DNA from 2 places in the Micromonospora sp. R311 genome. Region 2 is predicted to be linked to the other one. Evidence: predicted binding sites of a transcription regulator. Region 2 holds the regulator's gene; the other holds the start of a gene.
The links. Region 2 encodes HrcA, which represses chaperone genes, less so after heat shock. Its sites were predicted from a motif close to GGTTNGCACNCTCNNNNNGAGNGTGCNAACC; they were not measured.
Positions count from the first base shown of each region.

Region 1 (7,079 bases), on a different contig from region 2:
GTCGGATAGATGCCGCTGATGCACTTGACCAGGGTCGACTTGCCGGCGCCGTTGTCGCCGACCAGCGCGGTCACCTCGCCCGGGTGGGCGGCGAAGGCGACATCACGCAGGACCTGGACGGGACCGAAGCTCTTGTCGATCCCGCGTAGCTCCAGCAGTGGTGTTGCGGACACGGGGTGTCTCCTTCGGATGGAGGGGAGATCTCGGAGCCCGTCCGGCGAGTGCCGCCCGGCACGGGAGGTGAAATCCCGTGCCGGGCGGCTCGCCTCGGCGGGTGCGACGCGGGGCGTCGGTCAGCTGATGCCGGCGTCGGCGCAGAGCTTGGCGTACGCCCCGGAGCAGACCTCGTCCTTGGTCACGAAGCCGTCGGCGATCACGTCCTTGACGTTCTCCTTGTAGATCGCCTTCGGGGTGAGCAGCACGGCGGCGACGTCGCGGCCGCCCTCCGGGTCCTTGACCGTCTGGCCGGTCTCCTTCTTCTCACCCTTGGCCAGCGCGATGGCCAGGTCGGAGGCGGCCTTCGCCTCCTCCTTGATCGCCTTGTAGACGGTCATGCACTGGTCGCCGGCGAGGATGTTCTGCAGACCCTGAGGGGTGGCGTCCTGGCCGGTGACCGGGACCTTCCCGTTGAGCTTGTTCTTCTTCAGCACCGAGATGGCGGCGTTGCCCAGGCCGTCGTTGGCGGCGAGGACGCCGTCGATCTTGCCCTTGGCCTGGGTGAGCTGCTGCTCGAAGATCGTCGCGGCCTGGGCGTTGTCCCAGTCCGGCACGGAGTCGTCCGCGACCTTGGTGTACTCCTTCGAGTCGAACTTCGGCTTGAGGATCGAGTCGTACCCGTTCTTGAACAGGGTGGCGTTGTTGTCGGTCGGCGAGCCGTTGAGGTAGCTCACCGCCGGGTTCTTGACACCCTTGTCGGTCAGGCACTTGACCAGACCCTCGCCCTGGAGCTTGCCGACGGCCTCGTTGTCGAAGCTGACGTAGTACTCGGCGGAGCCGCCCAGGGTGAGCCGGTCGTAGTCGATGGTCGCCACGCCCTGCGACTTGGCCTTGTCCAGCACGGCCTTGCCGGTGCCGGAGTCCAGGTTGACGATCATCAGGGCGGTGACGCCGTTGGTGATCATCTGGTCGGCGATGGTCTGGAACTGGGTCTTGTCGCCCTGGGCGTTCTGGATGTCGTACTGGACACCGGCGGCCTTGAACGCCTCCTCCAGGAACTTGCGGTCCGCGCCCTCCCAGCGGGCGGAGGACTTGCTGTCCGGGAGGATGACACCGATCTTCGGGGTCTTGGCGCTGCCGGCCTGGTCACCGCTGCCGGACTCGTCGCCGCAGGCGGCCACGCCGCCGACGGCGAGCAGGCCCACGGCGGCGAAGGTGAGGAAGCCCTTGCGCATGTGCAGGGTCCTTTCGAGGGTGGGGGTAGGTGATGTTTTGTTGTGCCCGGCAACGTATTCCGCTCACTGACCCGACCACAAGGGTGCCGTGACGGCGAGTTTGTTGGCGGCGGTAACAATTCAGCAACGCGCCGGTAGCCGCCTGGTCACCAGGGCGGAAATCGCTCTCACGGGCATCCCGTTGGCGCTCCGCCGCCCCATCGGCACCGGCGGCACCGGCGGGGCGGGAGCGGCGTGGTGGCAAACATCACCCTGAGTTACGGAGATCGTGCGGAAGGGTGACCGGCGCCGATCCGGGGGGTGCGGGCGAAAGGTCAGCGGCCGGCGACCGGGGCGGTGTGCGCGCCGGTCAGCGCCACCAGGTCGGCCGGGGCGAGCTCGAGCTGGAGGCCCCGCCGGCCGGCGGAGACGTAGACCGTCGGGAAGTCCAGCGCCGACGAGTCGAGCACGGTGGGCAGGCGCTTGCGCTGGCCCAACGGGCTGATCCCGCCCCGGACGTAGCCGGTGGCCCGCTCGGCGACCGTACGGTCGGCCAACGCCGCCCGCTTGCCCCCGACCGCCGCGGCGAGCGCCTTCAGGTCCAGCTCGCCGGTGACCGGCACGACCGCCACGGTGAGCGCCCCGTCGACCTCGGTGACCAGCGACTTGAACACCCGCTCCGGCGGTACGCCGAGCGCCGCGGCGACCAGCGCGCCGTAGTTCGGGGCGTCCGCGGAGACGTCGTACGGATGGGTGCTGTGTGCGATCTTCCGCTTCGCCAGCAGCGCCGTCGCCGGCGTTCCCTGTCCCGCCATGACCGACAAGCTATCGGGGCCCCGGCCCGCCGGGCCACCGGATACCCCGGCCGGCCGCCGGTCGATCGGTCAGGCCGCCGGGGCGGGCTGGCAGAGCAGGACCGTCGGTGCCCCGGCCACCCGGGTCAGCACCAGGCTGGCCGAGCCGTCCCCGTCGAGCCTCAGGTCGCGGCGCAGCCGCTCCGGCTCCAGCGCCGACCCGCGCTTGAGGATCTCCACCCGGCCCACCCGCCGCTCGCGCAGCAGGGCGCGCAGCCGCTTCAGCGAGAACGGCAGCACGTCGGTGACCGCCAGGCGGCGGGCGAACGGGGTGGTGGCCGGCGCGTCGGCGTAGAGGTAGGCGATCCCCGGGTCGGCCAGCGTGGCGCCGACGGCGTCGGCCAGTTCGGCGACCAGGTGGGCGCGGACGACCGCCGGGTCCGGGTCGTGCAGGAAGCGGCGGACCGGCCCGACCGCCGCCTCCCGGTCGCCGGCGCCGGTGAGCACGTGCGCGACCTCGCCGCGCAGCACGGTGGCCCGGCGGGGGACCTCGGCGAGCCGACCGCACCAGAGCGCCGCCTCGACCAGGTCGCCGTCCACACTGACCCATTCCGCCTCGGCGCCCGCCGGGATCAGCGCGTGGTCGAGCCCGGGGGCCACCTTCACCACGGTGTACGGCATCCGCTCGGCCAGCCGGACGACGAAGTCCCACGGCGGCGAGTAGGCGTTCGGGTCGAAGATGCGCCGGCCGGTGCCCGCCCTGCGCCGCGCCGGATCGCAGAAGACCGCCTCGACCCGGCCGACGTCGAACGCGGTGGCATCACCGCACTCGACCGTGAACAACTCGGCCACTCCGGCCGCCTCCGCGTTCGCGGCGGCCATCGCGGCGGTCAGCGGGTCGGCCTCCACGCCGTACACCCGGATCCCGGCCCGGGCGGCGGCGAGCGCGTCCGCGCCGAGGCCGCACCCGAGGTCGGCGAGGGTGCGCACGCCGGCGGCCCGCAACCGCCCGGCCCGCCGGTCGGCGACCACCCGGCGGGTCGCCTGCTCCAGCCCCGGGCGGGTGAGGAACATGCCGGCGGCCTCGGGGCCGAACTTGCCGGCCGCCCGGCGGCGCAGCTCGACCTGGGTCAACGCGGCGGCGGCGAGCCCGGCCGGGACACCGGCCGTGCGGAGCGCGGACGCCGCGGCCAGCGGGTCGCCGCCGGCCACCTCGGCCGCTGCGGCGAGCGCGGCCGACCCGTCGGGCGTACGCAGCGCGGCGAGCTGGTCGAGATCCACCCGGCCATTCTGGCCGCCCAACCCGACGCGCCGGCGAGCGGGTTGGCACTCTCCTTGACGGAGTGCTAGCCGAGGAATAACCTGCGATTAGCACTCTCACCCTGAGGGTGCCAGCTTCCGGACCGCTCGGTCCGGGCGCTGAACGCCAGGCGGACCGGCACCCGCGACGACGGCCCCGCCCGGTGGCATGTGGCAGATTGACGCTGGTCGGCTCGCCGACCGGCAACGAAACCAGTACCCCAGGAGGGTATGCCCGTGACTACCGCGACCAAGGTTGCGATCAAGCCGCTCGAGGACCGGATCCTGGTCCAGGCGAACGAGGCTGAGACCACCACGGCGTCGGGCATCGTGATCCCCGACACCGCCAAGGAGAAGCCGCAGGAGGGCACCGTCCTCGCTGTCGGCCCGGGGCGCGTCGACGACTCCGGCAACCGGATCCCGGTTGACGTCAAGGTCGGCGACACCGTCATCTACTCGAAGTACGGCGGCACCGAGGTCAAGTACGCCGGCGAGGAGTACCTGGTGCTCTCCGCCCGCGACGTCCTCGCGGTCATCGAGAAGTAAGCAACCGATCAGTGACGCTGCCCCGGTCCGGCTCGCCGGGCCGGGGCAGCGTCGCTTCGAAGGGACATTCATGGCGAAGATCCTGAGCTTCTCGGACGACGCCCGGCACCTGCTGGAGCACGGTGTCAACGCCCTCGCGGACGCGGTCAAGGTCACCCTCGGCCCGCGCGGGCGCAACGTCGTCCTGGACAAGAAATTCGGTGCGCCGACGATCACCAACGATGGTGTGACCATCGCCAAGGAGATCGAGCTCACCAACCCGTACGAGAACCTCGGCGCGCAGCTGGTCAAGGAGGTGGCGACCAAGACCAACGACGTCGCCGGCGACGGGACCACCACCGCGACCGTGCTGGCCCAGGCGATGGTCCGCGAGGGCCTGCGCAACGTGACCGCCGGGGCCAACCCGGCCGGCCTCAAGCGGGGCATCGACGCGGCGGCCGCCAAGGTCTCCGAGGCGCTGCTCGGCCGGGCCGTCGAGGTCGCCGGCAAGGAGTCGATCGCGCACGTGGCGACGATCTCCGCGCAGGACGCCACCATCGGCGAACTGATCGCCGAGGCGATGGAGAAGGTCGGCCGCGACGGTGTCATCACCGTCGAGGAGGGCTCCACCCTGCACACCGAGCTGGACGTGACCGAGGGTCTCCAGTTCGACAAGGGCTTCATCTCGCCGAACTTCGTCACCGACGCGGAGGCGCAGGAGTCGGTCCTCGAGGACGCGTACATCCTGATCACCACGCAGAAGATCTCCGCGATCGAGGAGCTGCTGCCGCTGCTGGAGAAGGTCCTCCAGAACAGCAAGCCGCTGCTGATCATCGCGGAGGACGTGGAGGGCCAGGCGCTGTCCACCCTGGTCGTCAACTCGATCCGCAAGACCCTCAAGGTCTGCGCGGTCAAGGCCCCGGGCTTCGGTGACCGGCGCAAGGCGATGCTGCAGGACATGGCGATCCTCACCGGCGCCGAGCTGGTCGCCCCCGAGCTGGGCTACAAGCTCGACCAGGTCGGCCTGGAGGTGCTCGGCACCGCCCGGCGCGTGGTCGTCGACAAGGACAACACCACCATCGTCGACGGCGGCGGCCAGTCCTCCGACGTCGCCGACCGGGTGGCCCAGATCCGCAAGGAGATCGAGGCCTCGGATTCCGAGTGGGACCGGGAGAAGCTGGCCGAGCGGCTGGCGAAGCTCTCCGGCGGCATCGCGGTCATCAAGGTGGGCGCGGCGACCGAGGTCGAGATGAAGGAGCGCAAGCACCGCATCGAGGACGCCATCGCGGCGACCAAGGCCGCGGTCGAGGAGGGCACCGTCCCCGGCGGTGGCGCCGCCCTGGCGCAGATCCTGCCGGTGCTCGACGACGACCTCGGCTTCACCGGTGACGAGAAGGTCGGCGTCTCGATCGTGCGCAAGGCGCTGGTCGAGCCGCTGCGCTGGATCGCCCAGAACGCCGGCCACGACGGCTACGTGGTGGTGCAGAAGGTCGCCGGCAAGGAGTGGGGCAACGGCCTCGACGCCGCCGCCGGCGAGTACGTCGACCTGGTCAAGGCCGGCATCCTGGACCCGGTGAAGGTGACCCGCAACGCGGTCACCAACGCCGCCTCCATCGCCGGCCTGCTGCTCACCACGGAGAGCCTCGTGGTGGAGAAGCCGGCGGAGCCGGAGCCGGCCGCCGGTGGCCACGGCCACTCGCACGGCCACGGCCACGGCCACCAGCACGGCCCGGGTTTCTGACCCGGTAGCACGACCCGGACCGGGGCACACCGTCACGCCGACGGTGTGCCCCGGTCGCCTGTCCGGCCCGGAACCGCCACCGCCCGGGATTACGGAACGCTGACGCGGCTACCGGCCGCGCGGGTCGGTCGGAAAGACTGGCCCGATGAGCACGACGACGCGCCGGTACGCCGCCCTGGCCGGGTTCACCGCCGCCGCGGTGGCGATCGGCACCGCCGAGGTGGTGGCGGTACTCACCGGCCCCCGCTCGGCTCCGCTGGTCGCGGTCGGCGGGCTGGTCGTCGACACCGTGCCCGAGCCGCTCAAGCAGCTCGGCATCGCGCTGTTCGGCAGGTACGACAAGATCGCCCTGCTGATCGGGACGGCGCTGCTGCTCGGCGCGGTGGCCGCGCTGCTCGGCGTGCTGGCCGTCCGCCGGCTGGCGGTCGGCCTGGCCGGCATCGCCGCCTTCGCGGCGCTCGGGGTGGTCGCCGCGCTGACCCGGGCCGGCGCCGACCTGGCCGACGCGCTGCCCTCGCTGCTCGGCGCCGGGGCGGGTGCGCTGGTGCTCTGGCTCTTCCTGACCGGCCCGCTGGAACTCGACCCGTGGCCCTGGTCGCCGCCGACGCCCCTGCCGGCCTCCGCGCCGCCGAAAGGCGCCGGGAAACCGGCGGCGGATGCCGGGCCGGCCGGTGAGCAGCCGGAGACCCGGCCCACGGCTGCGGGCCGGGCACCGGCGGCCGGCGCCGGGCCGGCCGCGGAGCCGGTGCCCGCCGGCTGGGAGCCGCTGGAGCGCACCGACCCGGAGTCCCGGCGGCGGTTCCTCACCGGAACCGGGGCGTTGCTCGGCGCGGCCACCGCCGCCGGCCTGGGCGGGCGGTGGCTGGCCGGGCGGCGGGGCGTCTCGGCGGCCCGCCAGGCGGTGACGCTGCCCGCCCCGGTCTCCGCCGCGCCACCGGTGCCGGCCGGGGCCGACCTGTCGCTCGCCCAGCTCGCCCCCTATGTGACGCCGAACTTCGGCTTCTACCGGATCGACACCGCGCTGGTCGTGCCGCAGGTGGATCCGGAGAGCTGGCGCCTGCGCATCCACGGCCGGGTCCGCCGGCCGCTGACGCTCAGCTTCGCCGACCTGCTGGCCCGGCCGATGGTGGAGCGGTACGTGACCCTGGCCTGCGTCTCCAACGAGGTCGGCGGCGACCTGATCGGCAACGCCCGCTGGCTGGGGGTGCCGATCCGGGAGCTGCTGGACGAGGTCGAGCCCGAGGAGGGCGCCGACCAGGTGGTCGGGCGGTCGGTGGACGGCTGGACCTGCGGCACGCCCACCGCCGTGCTGCGCGACGGACGGGACGCGCTGCTGGCGGTGGGCATGAA
Region 1 is NZ_JBSWCE010000005.1:207,506-214,584, forward strand. Features, by position in the region: gene AC1WTP_RS06145 (ATP-binding cassette domain-containing protein) at 1-173, opposite strand, end outside; gene AC1WTP_RS06150 (sugar ABC transporter substrate-binding protein) at 294-1,391, opposite strand; gene ybaK (Cys-tRNA(Pro) deacylase) at 1,706-2,185, opposite strand; gene AC1WTP_RS06160 (THUMP-like domain-containing protein) at 2,255-3,445, opposite strand; gene groES (co-chaperone GroES) at 3,695-4,009, shown strand; gene groL (chaperonin GroEL) at 4,080-5,729, shown strand; gene AC1WTP_RS06175 (molybdopterin-dependent oxidoreductase) at 5,875-7,079, shown strand, end outside.
Region 1: groES (co-chaperone GroES) is a predicted target of HrcA. The motif match lies at 3,531-3,561, and genes of this name have one in related genera.

Region 2 (7,079 bases):
GCACGCCGGGCGAGAGCGCGGCGGACTTCGCCGCCTCGCTGGACCAGGTGGTGGCGGCGGGCGTCGACCACGTCAGCGCGTACGCCCTGATCGTGGAGGACGGCACCCGGCTCGCCGCCCGGATGCGCCGGGGCGAGCTGCCGTACCCCAGCGACGACGTCGCGGCGGACCGCTACCTGGCCGCCGAGGCGACGCTGTCCGCGGCCGGCTTCTCCTGGTACGAGGTCTCCAACTGGGCCCGCACGCCGGCCGCCCGCTGCCGGCACAACCTGCTCTACTGGAGCGGCGCCGACTGGTGGGGCCTCGGCCCGGGGGCGCACAGCCACGTCGGCGGAGTGCGCTGGTGGAACGTCAAGCACCCCACGACGTACGCCCAGCGGCTCGCCGCCGGGGGGTCGCCCGGCCTGGCCCGGGAGGTGCTCACCCCCGACGAGGCGCACACCGAGGACGTCATGCTCCGGCTGCGGCTCGCCGCCGGGCTGCCGTTGGCCAGCCTGGACGCGGCCGGCCGGGCCGGCGCCGGGCAGGCGCTGGCGGACGGGCTGCTGGCCGCGCCCGAGTACGCGGCCGGGCGGGCCGTGCTCACCCTGCGCGGGCGGCTGCTCGCCGACGCCGTGGTGCGCGACCTGCTGCCCTGAGGCGGTCGCCGATCTCGGCACCGGCGGTGGTGCCCCGGAGCCGGCCGGGGGAGCGGCCGGCCCGGGTCACTTGGTGAAGCTGTAGGTCATCGGGTAGCGGTAGAGCACGCCCTCGTTGGCCTTGACCCCGGCGATGATGCCGAAGATCAGCGGCACCAGCCAGACGAGCATCGGGACGAAGAACAGCAGCCCGCAGGTGACCAGCGTGAGCACCCAGCTCAGCACGCTGACGATCGTCCAGGTGAGCTGGAAGTTCAGCGCCGCGACGGCGTGCGCCCGGACGGTCGGCGACTGCTGCCCGCGGACCATCATCGCGATCAGCGGCGCCAGCCAGCCGAGCAGGCCGCCGCCGACGATCACGCCGGCCGCGCCACCGAAGTGGGCGATCAGGGCCCAGGTCTTGTCCTCGTTGTTGGCGTAGCCGCCGGTGGGCGGGCCGTAGCCGCCGCCGGCCGGGTAGCCGGCCCCCGGCGGGTAGCCCCCGGGCGGCGGGTAGCCCCCGGGTGGGGGAGCGCCACCCGGCGGAGGGTAGCCGCCCGACGGCGGTTGGTCACCGATGGGCGGCGGATAGCCACCGGGCGGGGGATAGCCGCCCGGGGCCGGCGCCCCGGACAGTGGTGCGGTGGGTTCGTCGCCGGCCGGCGGGCCGGGGACTGCCGACGGAGCGTTCGGGTCCGGCGGCGGCGCGCCGGGGCCGTCGGCTCCCGGTGGGCGAGGCGGTTCAGTCATGCACGTCACGGTAGGGGCAGCCGGCAACGGCACACCAGAGCGACATCGTCCCGGTTGTCCGGATGATCGGTCGGTGCGGTCCCGGCCTCCCGGCGGGGCGCACCGGTGGTCCGTCTTGATCATCGCGTCCGTGGGCCCGCCGACGTAGACTGGCACTCGCTACAGTCGAGTGCCAGGACGTGCCGCGCGGTCGCCGCGCGCCGCCGGCCGACGTGCGACAGGAGGTGGGGAGGATGGGTCTCGACGACCGCAAGCTCGCGGTCCTGCGCGCGATCGTCGAGGACTACGTCGCCACGCAGGAGCCCGTCGGCAGCAAGGCGCTGGTCGAGCGGCACCAGCTCGGGGTCTCCCCGGCGACCGTCCGCAACGACATGGCGGTGCTGGAGGAGGAGGGCTACATCCGGCAGCCGCACACCAGCGCCGGCCGGGTGCCCACCGACCGCGGCTACCGGCTCTTCGTGGACCGGCTGTCCCGGGTCAAGCCGCTCAGCCCGGCCGAGCGCCGGGCGATCGAGCGCTTCCTGGTCGGCGCGGTCGACCTCGACGACGTGGTGCACCGCACGGTACGGCTGCTGGCGCAGCTGACCCGGCAGGTCGCCGTCGTGCAGTACCCGAGCCTGGCCCGCTCCTCGGTGCGCCACCTGGAGCTGGTGCCGATCTCCACCACCCGGCTGATGCTCGTGATGATCGCCGACACCGGCCGGGTCGAGCAGCGGCTGGTCGAGATGCCCGGCCCGATTTCGGCCGAGGACGTCACCGACCTGCGCCGGCTGGTCAACGAGAAGCTGGTCGGCACCCGGCTGTCGGAGACCCCGCCGCTGGTGCAGGCGCTGGTCGACGAGGCCATCCCCGCCCTGCGGCCGGCGATGGCCACCCTCTCCACCGTGCTGCTGGAGACGTTGGTCGAGCGGCACGAGGAGCGGATCGCGTTGGCCGGCACGGCCAACCTGACCCGCGGCGGCCTGCTCGACTTCCAGGGCTCGCTGCGACCCATCCTCGAGGCGCTCGAGGAGGAGGTCGTGCTGCTCAAGCTCATCGGCGAGGCGGAGCCGAGCACGACGCGGGTGCTGATCGGCGACGAGAACGAGATCGACAACCTGCGGGCCGCCTCGGTGGTGAGCACCGGCTACGGCCCGGGTTCGACGATCGTCGGTGGTCTCGGCGTGCTGGGGCCGACCCGGATGGACTACCCCGGCACCATCGCCACGGTGCGGGCCGTGGCACGCTACGTGGGCGACCTGCTGGCCCAGAACTGACCAGGCAGAACCGACGGCCGGTTCCGGCCGGCGACCGGCGCAACGCGAGACGAACATGAGGACACGGAACGCAGTGGCCAGGGACTACTACGGCATTCTCGGTGTGAGCCGGGACGCCTCCGACGACGAGATCAAGCGCGCCTACCGCAAGCTGGCGCGGCAGTACCACCCGGACGTCAATCCGGACCCGGAGGCCCAGGAGAAGTTCAAGGACATCAACGCCGCGTACGAGGTCCTCTCGGACGACCGGAAACGGCAGATCGTCGACCTGGGCGGCGACCCGCTCGCCCCGGGCGGCGGGGGCGCGGGCGGCCCCGGAGGCCCCGGCGGCGCCGGCCCGTTCGTCGGCTTCCAGGACATCATGGACGCGTTCTTCGGCGGCGCGGGCGGCGCCCGCGGGCCGCGGCCGCGTACCCGGCCCGGGGCGGACGCGATCCTGCGGCTGGAACTGGACCTGCACGAGACGGCGTTCGGCGTGGAGGCCCCGATCACCGTCGACACCGCCGTGCTCTGCACCACCTGCTCCGGCGCCGGCACCGCCGCCGGCACCCACCTGGCCACCTGCGAGGCGTGCGGCGGCCGGGGCGAGGTGCAGTCGGTGCAGCGCACCTTCCTCGGCCAGGTCGTCTCGGCCCGCCCGTGCACGGTCTGCCAGGGCTACGGCACCACCATCCCGCACCCCTGCCCGACCTGCGCCGGCGACGGCCGGGTGCGGACCCGCCGGTCGCTGACCGTGAAGATCCCGGCCGGCGTCGAGGACGGCATGCGGATCCGGCTGGCCCAGCAGGGCGAGGTGGGCCCGGGCGGCGGCACCGCCGGGGACCTCTACGTGGAGATCCACGAGCGCCCGCACGACGTCTACTCCCGCAAGGGCGACGACCTGCACTGCCGGGTCACCGTGCCGATGACCGCCGCGGCGCTCGGCACCCGGCTGACCATCAAGACGCTGGACAGCGAGGAGACCGTGGACGTCAAGCCGGGCACCCAGCCGGGCAGCACGCTGCGGCTGCGGGCCCGGGGCGTGCCGCACCTGCGCGGCACCGGCCGGGGCGACCTCTACGTCCACCTCGACGTGCGCACGCCCGCCAAGCTCGACGCCGAGCAGGAGCGGATGCTGCGCGAGTTCGCCAAGACCCGGGGCGAGGAGGTCGCCGAGCTGACCAAGCAGGGCGGCTTCTTCTCCCGGATGCGCGACGCCTTCAACGGCCACGCCTGACCCGCCGGCTCGCCGTCCCGGCCGCTGCCGGGGGCGGCTAGCCTGATCGACGTGTCCGCACCGCTGTTCCTGGTCGAGTCGTTGCCGACCGCCGACTCGCTGACCCTCGACGGCCCCGAGGGCCACCACGCCGCCACGGTGCAGCGCCTGCGCGTCGGCGAGGAACTGCTGCTCGCCGACGGGCACGGGGGCACGGCCACCGCCGTGGTCACCGCCGTCGGCCGGGGCAGCCTGGAGCTCGACGTCCGCTCGCGCGGGTACGTGGACGCGTCGGTACCGCGGCTGGTGGTGGTGCAGGGCATCGCCAAGGGCGACCGGGGCGAACTGGCCGTGCAGGCGATGACCGAGGTCGGGGTGGACGAGATCGTGCCCTGGGCGGCGGCCCGCTCGGTGACCCTGTGGCGCGGCGAGCGGGGCGTACGGGCCCGGGAGAAGTGGGCGGCGACCGCCCGGGAGGCCGCCAAGCAGGCCCGCCGCGCCTGGCTGCCGGTGGTCGCCGGGGCGCCGGACGAGTCGACCGGCACGGTGGCCCGCCGGGTCGCCGGGGCCGCCGCCGCGTTCGTGCTGCACGAGGAGGCCGACGACCGGCTGACCACCGTCGAGCTGCCCGACAGCGGCGAGATCGTGCTGGTCGTCGGCCCCGAGGGTGGCATCGCCCCGGCCGAGCTGGACGCGTTCACCGAGGCCGGCGCCCGTCCGGTCCGGCTCGGGCCGTCCGTGCTGCGCACCTCGACGGCCGGCGTCGCCGCGCTCTCCGTGCTCTCGACCCGGCTGGACCGCTGGTAGCCGCTGCGCCCGGCGGGCCGGCGCGGCCCCGGCGCCCGCTGCCGCACCTCCTTTGCTCTGCGTCAACCCACGCACAGGTTGCGGCCGCCAACTGTTGCGTCCGGTGAAGCAGAGCAAAGGGCGTGCGGGAGAGTTGTCGGGGCCGGTCAGCTGCGCAGGTAGGAGGCGCCGTTGAGGTCGACGATGGTGCCGGAGGCCCACTCGGCCTGCGGCGAGGCGAGCCAGTGCACGGCGGCGGCGATCTCCTCGGGGCGGGCGACCCGGTCGAACGGGCTCTGCGCCCGTACCGCCTCGCCGCGCGGCGACTTGAGGTGCTCGTTGGTCATGTCGGTCGCCACGAAGCCGGGCGCGACCGTGGCCACCGCGATGCCGTACGGGGCCAGCGCCACCGCCAGCGACTGCCCCATCGCGTTCAACCCCGCCTTGCTCGCCCCGTACGCCGGGTTGCCCGGCTCGCCCCGGAACGCGCCCCGGGAGGAGACGTTGACGATCCGGCCGCCCCGCTCACGCATGTGCTGGGCGGCGCACCAGCTGGCGTTGGCCGCGCCGAACAGGTTGGTGTCCAGCACCTCGCGCCAGCGCTGCCGCCACTGCTCGTAGCTGCTCTCGAAGACCGGGTGCGGCGGGTCGGCGGGCCCGAACACGCCCGCGTTGTTCACCAGCACGTCCAGGCCGCCGAGCAGGCCGGCCGCCTCGTCCACCATCGCCCGGACCGCGTCCGGGTCGGCGAGGTCGGCCCGGACCACCACGTGCCCCTCGCCGGGCAGCTGCGCGCGCAGCTCCTCGGCCAGCTCCGCGGAGTCCCGGTGGTGGATCGCCACCCGGTCGCCGCCGGCCGCGAAGGCCCGCACCACCGCCCGCCCGATGCCGCGCGAGCCCCCCGTCACCAGTACCGCCCGTGAAGTCACGCCGGCCATCATGCCGGAGCGGTCCGGCCTCGCCCACCGGCCCCCGGCGCAGCGCTTAGCATGCCCGAATGGGATCCGACTGCCTGTTCTGCCGCATCGTCGCCGGGGAGATCCCGGCCACCATCGTCCGGGAGACCGACACCACCCTCGCGTTCCGCGACATCGACCCCAAGGCGCCGGTGCACGTGCTGGTCGTCCCCAAGGAGCACTACGCCGACGTGGCCACGCTCGGCCAGGGCGACCCGGCGCTGGCCGGTGAGCTGCTCGCCACGGCCGCCGCGGTGGCCGAGGACGAGGGGCTGCTCGGCGACGGGTTCCGGCTGATGTTCAACACCGGGGCGTACGGCGGCCAGGAGGTCTTCCACGCGCACGCGCACCTGCTCGGCGGCGCGCCGCTCGGGCCGATGCTCTGCCGCTGACCCGTCGGCCCCCGCCGGCCGGACGTCTCTCCTTACACTGCCCGGGTGACGGATGTGGGGGACCGCCTCGGGCGGATGGTGCGGCAGGTGCAGGCGCAGGGCCGGGTGCCGGCGGTGTCGGCGGCGCTGCACCGGGCCGACCGGGAACCGTGGTCGTGCACGGTCGGCTGGACCGGCAGCGACACCGCGCTCGACCCGGAGACGCGGTTCCGGATCGGCTCGGTCACCAAGACCTTCACCGCCGTGCTGACCCTCCAGTGCCGCGACGACGGCCTGCTCGACCTGGACGACCCGATCGGCCGCCACCTCGACCTGCCGGCGCACGGCGAGCTGACCGTGCGCCGGCTGCTCTCGCACACCGCCGGGCTGCAACGGGAGCCGTACGGCGACGTCTGGGACACCCTGCGTGCCCCGGACACCGGGCAACTCCTGGCCGAGCTGGCCCGCGCCGAGCGGGTGCTGCCGCCCGGGCGCCGCTACCACTACTCCAACCTCGGCATGGCGCTGCTCGGCCGGCTGGTCGGCGAGCTGCGCGGCGGCACCTGGGCGGAGGTGCTGACCGAGCGGGTGCTGATCCCGCTGGGGCTGACCCACACCACGGTGGCACCCGGCCGGCGGGCTGCCACGGGCTTCCTGGTCGACGCGTACTCCGACGAGGCCCACCCGGAGCCGCCGACCGACTTCGGCGCGGTCGGCCCGGCCGCCCAGCTCTGGAGCACCGCCGGGGACATGGCCCGGTGGGCGGCGTTCCTCGCCGATCCGGCGGCGCTCGACGCGGCCGGCCGGGTGCTCGCCCCGGCGACCCTGGACGAGATGCGCTGGCCGGTGACGGTCACCGACGAGACGCTCTGGGCCGGCGGCTTCGGGCTCGGGTTGATCCTGGTCCCGCAGGGCAAGCGGATCATGCACGTGGGGCACGACGGCGCGATGCCCGGTTTCCTGGCCGCCGTCTACGGGCGGCGGGGCGGCGACGGCACGCCCGGCGCGATGGGCGCCGCCGTGCTCGGCTCCTCCGGCACCGCGGCGGAGCTGTTCGACCTGCCGCACCGGCTGCTCACCGCGGCGGTGGAGCACGACCCGGCGGAGGTCGAGCCGTGGCGGCCGGGGCCGCCGGCCCCCGAGTCGGT
Region 2 is NZ_JBSWCE010000030.1:31,525-38,603, reverse strand. Features, by position in the region: gene hemW (radical SAM family heme chaperone HemW) at 1-638, shown strand, start outside; gene AC1WTP_RS24250 (DUF4870 domain-containing protein) at 705-1,367, opposite strand; gene hrcA (heat-inducible transcriptional repressor HrcA) at 1,601-2,623, shown strand; gene dnaJ (molecular chaperone DnaJ) at 2,697-3,839, shown strand; gene AC1WTP_RS24235 (16S rRNA (uracil(1498)-N(3))-methyltransferase) at 3,891-4,625, shown strand; gene AC1WTP_RS24230 (SDR family NAD(P)-dependent oxidoreductase) at 4,772-5,533, opposite strand; gene AC1WTP_RS24225 (histidine triad nucleotide-binding protein) at 5,602-5,952, shown strand; gene AC1WTP_RS24220 (serine hydrolase domain-containing protein) at 5,998-7,079, shown strand, end outside.